3 regions of the Sphingomonas sp. M1A8_2b genome follow, and region 3 is predicted to be linked to each of the others. Evidence: predicted binding sites of a transcription regulator. Region 3 holds the regulator's gene; each other region holds the start of a gene.

Region 1 (3,277 bases), on a different contig from region 3:
ATCTTCTCAAGATACGGGTTCTTGATTGAGAAGCTGCCCGACAGCGTCTTGTGCGTGTAGATGTTCGCCGGGATCGGCTCGATGCACGCCGACGTGCCGCCGCAGATGATCGAGATCGACGCGGTCGGGGCGATCGCCATCTTGCAGCTGAAACGCTCCATCGCACCGACATCGGCCGCATCGGGGCAGGGGCCGCGCTCGATTGCGAGCTGCATCGAGGCTTCGTTGGCTTGGCTGCTGATGTGCTTGAACATGCGCAGGTTCCACGACTTCGCCATCGCGCCCTCGAACGGGATGCCGCGCGCCTGGAGGAACGAGTGGAAGCCCATCACGCCGAGGCCGACCGAGCGCTCGCGGCCGGCTGAGTAGGCGGCGCGCTCCATGCCGGGTTCGTGGCGGTCGATGTAATCCTGCAGGACGTTGTCGAGGAAGCGCATGACGTCCTCGATCAGGCCCTTCTCGTCCTTCCACTGATCCCACGTCTCGAGGTTCAGCGACGACAGGCAGCAGACCGCGGTCCGCTCGTTGCCGAGGTGATCCTTGCCGGTCGGGAGCGTGATCTCCGAGCAGAGATTCGAGGTCGAGACCTTGAGGCCAAGCTCGCGGTGATGCTTCGGCATCGCCTTGTTCACGTGGTCGGCGAAGACGATGTACGGCTCGCCGGTCTGGAGACGGGTCTCGACGAGCTTCTGGAACAGCGAGCGCGCGTCGACGGTGGCGCGGATCGCCTGGTCCTTCGGCGAACGTAGGTGCCATTCCTCGCCGTTGCGGACCGCCTCCATGAAGGCGTCGGTGATCAGCACGCCGTGGTGGAGGTTGAGCGCCTTGCGGTTGAAATCGCCCGAGGGTTTGCGGATTTCGAGGAATTCCTCGATCTCGGGGTGCGAGACGTCGAGATACACGGCCGCCGAGCCGCGGCGCAGCGAACCCTGGCTGATCGCGAGCGTGAGCGAATCCATGACGCGGACGAACGGAATGATGCCGCTGGTCTTGCCGTTGAGGCCGACCGGCTCGCCGATGCCGCGGACGTTGCCCCAATAGGTGCCGATGCCGCCGCCGCGCGAGGCGAGCCAGACATTCTCGTTCCAGGTGTCGACGATGCCGCCGAGGCTGTCGGGGACCGAGTTGAGGTAGCACGAGATCGGCAGGCCGCGACCGGTGCCGCCGTTCGAGAGAACGGGGGTGGCGGGCATGAACCAGAGCTTCGAGATCGCGTCATACAGGCGCTGCGCGTGGCCGGCGTCGTCGGCATAGGCCGACGCGACGCGGACGAACAGGTCCTGGTAGCTTTCGCCCGGGAGCAGGTAGCGATCCTTGAGCGTGTCCTTGCCGAATTCGGTCAGGAGCGCGTCGCGGCTGTGATCGACCTCGACCGGGTAGATCTGCGCGCGCACGGAATGGCTGTCCTGCGCCTGGCGCGGCGCCTTGGGAGCCTCGGCCTCGGTGGTCGCAGTGGTCTGTTCGATCGTGTCTGTGGTCATGTCGCTATCCCGGCTGCTGTTTCTGAAATCCATCGAAACTGCTCCTAGTGTTCTGTATTCGTTCGAATCGGTAACCTGTCGCCATGCTACCATCGGGCGAGCGCAAACGGGAGAACAAAAAGTGACCATCGCGGCGGTGGAAGGCGCGCTTACGGTCATGTTGCATATGGTTATGCACGGCCTGTTCTACCAGCGATTGGGTTCGCCCCCGAACGCAACCCCAAGAGATTGTGCCAAAGCGCGAAGAGACGCAAGGGGGTGTGGAGCCCGTTCGGGACTCGGTTCGTCGCGTTCATGGTGGGGGTGGTCGAGGCACCTGCGCGCGACGCGTGGACTTCTGCGGGATACGCGATGTGCAAGGGAACGGGGCGGGAACGAAAAATTATTTAGGCCGCGAAAGACGCAAATGTTGCTTGCGGAATCCGAGCCGCGCGTTCGTGTCTTCAGGCAATGCCGAGGCGGTCGGCGAGCGCGGCAATGCTGGGGATGGCATGATCCCAGTCCTGCGCCTGATCCGCATCGGGGGCGCGGCAGCCGCCATATTCCATCGGCCGGTCGATATAGGCGGTCCGCAACCCGCAAGCGCGCGCCGCGGCGAGATCGCTGTGATGCGCGGCGACGAGGCAGAGTTCGGCGGGTTCGATGCCGAGCATGCGGGCGGTGGCGAGATAGGCTTCGGGTAGCGGCTTGTAGACGCGGCTGACCTCGGCGCCGAGGATCGCGTCCCACGGGAGCCGGGCGCGCCTCGCCATCTCCAGCATGAGCGCGATGTTGCCGTTGCTGAGCGTGACGATCGGGTAGCGGGTCTTCAGGCGGGTGAGGCCTTCGACGGAATCGGGCCATGGGTCGAGGCGATGCCAGGCGTGGGTGAGATCGGTGAGCGTGGCCTCGTCGAGCATGGCGGGATCGATGGCGTGGTGGCGGAGCAGGTCTTCGAGCGCCTCGCGGTGGAGCGTGTCGAGGATCACGAACGGGCGACGGCCGCTGCGGACCTCTTCGAGGGCCGGCTGATAGCGTGTGCGCCAGCCGTCGGCGAAGGCGTGGGGATCGATGTCGGGGCGGCCCAGCCGCGCGAGCACGGGGGCGGCGTCGCGGGCGATGCCCGAGCGCCAGTCGACGACGGTGCCGAAGACGTCGAAGGCGAGGGCTTTGATCGGCGGGCGGTGGGGCATGGGAGACAGACGGCAGGCGGGGGGTGTTGGTTCCGGTTGCGGCTCTCGTTCCGACGCCGGCGGATGGTTGAAGGGGGGTTAGGTAACGCCGCGCGGGGTGCGCCAACATGGCGGTTCCCAATTGGGCCCCGGCCTTCGCCGGGGTGGTTGGTGACCGTCGTAACCGTCGTAACCGTCGTAACCTTTCGCAGCCGGCGTGACCGGGAATGGCGTTCGTGATTGTTGCAATGGTCCAAGCTGGTGCGTCTCGCCTCTCGACGTCACCCCAGCGAAAGCTGGGGTCTTCTAGTTATCGCGCGCTTGCTGCGGGAGACCCCAGCTTTCGCTGGGGTGACGGGTTTGGGGTGACGGGTTTGGGGTGACGGGTCTGGGGTGACGGGTCTGGGGTGACGGGTGGGGCGAGGGACGGTTGGTCGCAGGCGGGGCGAGCGGTGATGATGCGCGCGAGCATCTTGACGACCGCGGCCTGCGCCGGACGGGGCGGGCAATTGCTTCCCCGTTCGCGGTTCAGCCGGTGCGGCGGGGGCGGGCGGCGTGGGTCTGGTTGAGGCGGTCCAGGTTGAACGCGTCGTGGAATTCGATTCCCGCCTTGCCGCCCCGCGCCCAGCGGATGCGCGCGGGGGT
Region 2 (3,277 bases), on a different contig from region 3:
GCATCGAAGCCGGCGGCATCGACGAAGTCGTGCTCGCGATGAACGCCACGCTCGAAGGCCAGACCACCGCGCACTACATCGCCGAGCGTATCGAACGCTTCCCGGTCCGCGTCACCCAACTCGCGCACGGCCTGCCGGTGGGCGGCGAACTCGACTATCTGGACGAGGGCACGCTGGCGCAGGCGTTAAGGGCAAGGCGGCCAATGGCTTGAGCCAAGTGCTTGACGCACCCCCGCGCGGAACCTAGCTGCGCAGGATGACCGTCATGACCGTTCTCGAAGTCCCCGATCCCCGCCTGCGCGTCGTCGCGGAACCGGTGGAGACGGTCGACGACTCCATCCGCACGCTCGTCGCCGACATGATCGAGACGATGTACGACTTCAACGGCATCGGCCTCGCCGCGACCCAGGTCGGCGTGCAGAAGCGCGTCCTCGTCATCGATCTCCAGGAGGAGAAGGACGAGGACGACAAGCCGATCAAGAACCCCAAGGCGTACATCAACGCCGAGATCCTGTCGGTCAGCGACGAGGTCTCCACCTATAACGAGGGCTGCCTCTCGATCCCGGAGCAGTATGCCGAGGTGGCGCGCCCGGCGCGGTGCCGCGTGAAGTGGCTCGACGAGACCGGCGCGGCGCATGAGGAGGATTTCGACGGACTGCTGTCGACCTGCATGCAGCATGAGATCGACCACCTCGACGGGGTGCTGTTCATCGACCACATCAGCCGCCTCAAGCGCGACATGGTGCTGAAGAAACTGGCGAAGCAGCGGAAGATGGGGTGAGCGGGCGTGGCGCGGAATCGAGACCGATTTGGTCTCTCGTTCACGCCACACGCAACCACCCCGGCGAAGGCCGGGGCCCAATTGGGAGACGGTGGTGATAGCCCGCAGTGCTCCGTTACCGCGACCTTTCCAATTGGACCCCGGCCTCCGCCGGGGTGGTGCTATTCTGTTTGGCTCAATCTTTTGGTGTTGAGCGCCCCCTTCTAGTTCCCCCGCGAAGGCGGGGGCCCAGGACCACAGGCGCCGTCTCCCGTAACCCTGGACTCCCGCTTCCGCGGGAGAACAGAATATTCCGATTGTCCTACATCAATCGTTCGACGTATGTTCCACCCATGACGTCCCCAATCTTCTCCCGAACCCAAGTGCCCGCCCGCGCAGCCTCACCCGAGGAAATGCTGCGCCAGCGTCTGCACTTCCTGCACTTCACTCCAGTTTCGGCCGCGCAAAATGGCTGAGTTCGCCATCATCGCCGTCCTGGCGCTGGCCGCCGGCATCCTCCTCGGCTGGCTCCTAGCCTCCCGCCGAGCCGCCACCCTCGCCAGCGAACTCGCCGTAGCGCAGACCAAGGTCGCCGACGCCGACCTCATCCGCTCCGCACGCGACGCGGTCGAACGCGAACGCAACGCCGCGATGCAGGACCTCGCCACGCTCCGCGCACAGAACGCCGAGCGGGCCACCGACACCGATCGCCTCCGTCTCGACCTCGCGACGATCCGCGCCGACCGCGACGCCGCCCGCACCGAAATCGCCACGTTGAAAGCCCAGGGCGAAGCGTTCGAAGCGCGCCTGCTCGAACTCCGCGAGGCGAAGGACGTCATGGCCGCGCAGTTCGGCGACGTCGCCAACAAGCTGCTCAGCGACGCGCAGAAGACCTTCCTCGAACGCGCCGACGCCCGCTTCCGCCAGTCCGAAGAGTCTGCCGGCCTCAACCTCAAGTCGATGCTGCAACCCGTCAGCGACCGCCTGCAACGCTACGAAGAAGGCGTCGCAAAGGTCGAAGCCGAGCGCCGCGACGCATTCGGCGACCTCAAGGGCCAGATCGAACAGATGCGCCTCGGCCAGGAAAAGGTCTCGACCGAAGCCGCCAAGCTCGTCAATTCCCTCCGCAACGCCCCCAAATCCCGCGGCCGCTGGGGCGAGCAGCAACTGAAGAACGTCCTCGAAACCTGCGGCCTCAGCGAACACACCGATTTCCAGACCGAGGTCAGCGTCGCGGTAGGCGACGACGGCGCCCGCCTCCGCCCCGACGCAATCATCCGCGTCCCCGGCGGTCGAGCATTGGTCATCGACGCAAAGGTCTCGCTCAACGCGTACCAGGACGCATTCGGCGCGGTCGACGACGCCGAACGCCTGATCGGCCTCGCGGCGCACGCGGCGTCGATGCGCGCGCACGTCAACGGCCTCGGCAACAAGGCCTATTGGAGCCAGTTCGCCGACACGCCCGACTACGTCATCATGTTCGTCCCCGGCGAGCATTTTCTGTCCGCCGCACTCGAACACGACCCGACGCTCTGGGATTTCGCATTCGAAAAGCGCGTGCTGCTGGCAACGCCGACCAACCTGATCGCGATCGCCCGCACAGTCGCTGCGGTCTGGCGTCAGGAAAAGCTCGCCAACGAAGCGCGGAAGATCGGCGAACTCGGCAAGGAGATGCACGATCGCCTCGCCAAGGTCGCCGACGACCTGCGGAAGGTCGGCGTCGGCCTCAACAGCGCGGTGAAGAACTTCAACGGCTTCACCAACTCGTTCAACGGCCGCCTGATGGTAACCGGCCGCAAGTTCCGCGACCTGAACATCGAGACGGGCGCGCGTGATCTGGAAGATGTGTCGTCGGTCGACGCGCTGGCGCTAGGCGAGGGGCCTGCGCTGATAGAGAAGCCGGAAAACGTCGAAGGCTGAGACTAGCAGTTGTGAACCACCCCGGCGAAGGCCGGGGCCCAATTGGGGGACCCGAATGATGGACGCTGCGATCCGTTACTCAAGCTTTCCCAATTGGGCCCCGGCCTTCGCCGGGGTGGTGGTGCAGGGCGGCTAGGTTGGCACCGAAAACCGATCGGTACAAAATTCGTTCACCTCTCGGCAACCTTTCCCAACCCCGCGCATTAACCGGATAACACCCCCAAGAGTCACCCGGTCATGAAACACCTAGTCCCCATCCTCTGCGCCCTCATCCCCTTCGCAGCAATGATCGGCGCCTGCGTAACCTGCCCCTGACGCCCGTCGCGCAGACACAAAAGAAAAGGCCCGCCCGGATCACTCCGGGCGGGCCTTTCTGTATCGGCTAGAAGGGAAGCGAAGGGATCAACCCTGCGCCTCTTCCTCTTGGTCGCGCGGTGCTTCGGCGGTCGCGCCGGGCTCTGCGTTCGGATCGTAATCCTCGACGAAGCCAGCCTCGTCGCGCTCGAACATTGACGACATCACGTCGACGCCCGAAGCCTGCATCTCGGCCTCTTCAGGCGAGCGGGCGACGTTGACCTTGACGGCCACCGACACCTC
Region 3 (3,277 bases):
ACCCCGAACATCGATCTGTCCTACGCGCGCAACCCATGGCAAAGCGGCAGCCATGCCCACCAACCCCCAACTCCCGCCGCTCCGCCCATGCCCAAAGCCGCGCGCGCAACACCGCTCCCAGCGTCTGCACTTTCTGCACTTCACTCGCCAAACCCACGCAAATCCGGGGTTTCCCGCATGACCGATCTTCTCCCCGTCGCCGACGCACAGACCCGCCTGTTCGCCATGGCCCCGCGCGTCGGCCACGAAACCGTGCCGCTTCGCGACGCCGCCGGCCGCTGGGCCGCAGCCGATATCCTCGCCCGCCGCACGCAGCCGGCCGCCGACCTTTCCGCGATGGACGGCTACGCGATCCGCTTCGCCGACCTCCCCGGCCCGTGGACAGTCATCGGCGAGAGCGCCGCGGGCCGTCCCTTCGCCGGCACGGTCGGCCCAGCCGAAGCCACCCGCATCTTCACCGGCGCGGCAATGCCCGAGGGTGCCGACACGGTCATGGTCCAGGAAGAAGCCGAGCGCGACGGAGACACGCTGATCCTCGCCGGCGAAGGACCGCCGACCTTCGGCCGCAACACCCGCCGCAAGGGCCTCGACTTCACCACCGGCAGCCGGCTGATCGCGGTCGGCGATCGCCTCACCCCGGCGCGGATCGCCGTCGCCGCGACCGGTGGCCACGGCAGCCTGACCGTCAACCGCCGCGTCCGCGTCGCGGTGGCCGCGACCGGAGACGAACTCGTCCCCCCCGGCTCGACCGCCGACGGCGTCGCGCTGCCTGAATCGAACGGCGTCATGCTCGCCGCGATGCTCGCCGACCTGCCCGTCGACGTCATCGATCTCGGCATCCTTCCCGACCGGCTCGACGTACTGCGCGACGCCTTCGCCAGCGTCGCGGCCGACCTCCTCGTCACCACCGGCGGCGCCTCGGTCGGCGACCACGACCTCGTCCGGCCGGCGATCGAGGCGGCCGGCGGCGGAATCGATTTCTGGCGGATCGCACTGCGCCCCGGCAAGCCGATGATGGCCGGCCGGATCGGCGAGATGATGGTGCTCGGCCTGCCCGGCAACCCGGTCTCCGCGTTCGTCACCGCGACGCTATTCGTGAAGCCGGTCGTCGCGCACATGGCCGGTGCGCGCGACCCGCTACCGCAGGTCACGCACGCTCTGCTCGGCGAAGACCTGCCCGCCAACAACGCCCGTACCGACTATCTGCGCGCCGAACTCCGCGACGGCCGCGCCTATGCGTCGACGATCCAGGACAGTTCGATGCTGCTCACGCTGGCGCGCTCGACCTGCCTGATCGTCCGCGCGGGCAACGCGCCCGTGGCAAAGGCGGGCGAATCGGCGGAAATCCTTATCATTGGGTGATCTGGCCGCTTGACGGCGTTAATTATGTTCCATAGAAGTTCCTCGTCTGTTCCGGACGGAGAACCGCCATGCTCACGCGCAAGCAGCACGAACTCGTCTGCTTCATCAACGATCGACTCAACGATACCGGCGTCTCGCCGTCGTTCGAGGAGATGAAGGACGCGCTCGACCTCAAGTCGAAGTCGGGCGTCCACCGTCTGATCAGCGCGCTCGAGGAGCGCAATTTCATCCGCCGCCTGCCGAACCGCGCGCGCGCACTCGAGGTGCTGCGGATGCCCGAACGTCCGGAAAAGAAGGCGCCCTCGAAGGCATCGAACGTGAAGTCGGCACCCGTGCCCGCCGCGCCGCAGCCAGCGAACGACGTCATCGAGATCCCGCTGCACGGCCGCATCGCCGCCGGCGTCCCGATCGAAGCATTCGAAGGCAGCACGATGCTAGCCGTCCCCGCTGCTTTGCTCGGTTCCGGCGAACACTATGCGCTCGAAGTCTCCGGTGACTCGATGGTCGAAGCCGGCATCCTCGATGGCGACTACGCGCTGATCCGCCGCACCGAAACCGCCCGCGACGGCGAGATCGTCGTGGCGCTGATCGAGGACAGCGAAGCCACGCTCAAATACTTCCGCCGCGAAGGTGCGATGGTCCGCCTCGACCCGGCAAACCGCGCCTACGACCCGCAACGCTACGCCCCCGCCCAAGTCCGCGTGCAGGGCAAACTCTCCGGCATCTTCCGCCGCTACGACTGAGCCGCCGCCTGCTCTGCGCCGTCGAAAGAATTGGTTCGCGCGGAGACGCGGAGGTGTTTCGATTGGGGAGAACTTGCGGTTTAAAACGACTGCGGAGAGACGACCGGACAGTATTCAACCTGGTCCGGTTCGTCGGCTAAGAAACTGCTCCGCGTGAAATTTATCGGCCGGACAGCGCGCGCGTTGGATGGTGATTTGGATCACGCGAAGGCGCAAAGGCGCGAAGATGTCGCATTTGGGGGAGCGTCTATCCGTCCTAGTACCGACCTCAGCTGATCGTTCATGAAAGGCGTACGGGTCTCCCGAATTACACCTTCTTCGCGCCATTGCGCCTTCGCACTACCATTCTACCTCTGCGAAACCCGGTTGGCTCGAAGGCCCGATGCCGCGTCGTCGAACCGGACATGTCGTGGCGCGAACGAATGCACGGCGCGGTTGAGCAGAGGCGGATCGCGCCACGGATGGCGATCGCCTGCAGTCAGTATCGTGACGACCGTCCCGGTCCCCAGGGTCAGCGCGATTCCACCCGTCCGATGCAGAACGCGTCGATCGAGCTTCAGCCACCGCGGTACGCAGCGCTTCGGCAGACCGCGTTCGCTGACGACGACGTCGGCGCTGCGACAGGCTTCAACGAACTCGGCAATCGGGACCATATAGGCGCTGCGGGTCGCGAGGATCCGCCACATCCGTCCGCGCGCGGCAATATCGGTGACGCAAAGATCACGACTACACCGTGCATCGGGCTGGTCGGCCAGCAGCAGCGGCTCGCCGTCGACCCCGCCATTCTCGGCAAGCGTATCCCGCGTATAATCCCCCGCCCGGTCCCGCAGCATCGAGAGACCCGCGGCGGTCCGGACCGCGACATGCCGGCCATCGCCCGTCACCAAAATATCCGGCGGCGGTGTGGTCAGCGCCCACGCTGCCCCGATCATCAGCGGCACCACGCCCATCCGCCGCAACCTGGTCCGCCACAACGCGATCCAGATCCCCCCGATCGCCATCAGCGCGAATGCCGCGGTCGGCATCGCCGGCAGCGACCGCACCGATCCGGGCGCGCCCGCCACGGTGTGCGCAAGCCAGAGCAGCGCTTCGAGCGATCGCTGGACCAGCCACCAGAGGGGTGCACCGAGGCCCCCCACGTCCAGCAGCAACGCCAGAGCCTCCAGCGGCAT

What was found. The regulator LexA, encoded in region 3, represses DNA repair genes until DNA is damaged. The targets are predictions, from matches to a motif close to GTTCCNCNCTTGTTCT.
Region 1: ACLBWL_RS13240 (ribonucleoside-diphosphate reductase subunit alpha) is a predicted target of LexA. The motif match lies at 1,593-1,608, and genes of this name have one in related genera.
Region 2: rmuC (DNA recombination protein RmuC) is a predicted target of LexA. The motif match lies at 977-992, and genes of this name have one in related genera.

The regions. Positions count from the first base shown of each region.
Region 1 covers NZ_JBKFAH010000003.1:162,918-166,194, forward strand. Annotated here, with positions in the region: gene ACLBWL_RS13240 (ribonucleoside-diphosphate reductase subunit alpha) at 1-1,481, opposite strand, end outside; gene ACLBWL_RS13245 (haloacid dehalogenase type II) at 1,925-2,653, opposite strand; gene ACLBWL_RS13250 (EAL domain-containing protein) at 3,161-3,277, opposite strand, start outside.
Region 2 covers NZ_JBKFAH010000001.1:1,550,782-1,554,058, forward strand. Annotated here, with positions in the region: gene recR (recombination mediator RecR) at 1-212, shown strand, start outside; gene def (peptide deformylase) at 257-781, shown strand; gene rmuC (DNA recombination protein RmuC) at 1,229-2,680, shown strand; gene rplI (50S ribosomal protein L9) at 3,083-3,277, opposite strand, start outside.
Region 3 covers NZ_JBKFAH010000002.1:390,285-393,561, reverse strand. Annotated here, with positions in the region: gene ACLBWL_RS10220 (molybdopterin molybdotransferase MoeA) at 178-1,362, shown strand; gene lexA (transcriptional repressor LexA) at 1,431-2,105, shown strand; gene ACLBWL_RS10210 (ComEC/Rec2 family competence protein) at 2,453-3,277, opposite strand, start outside.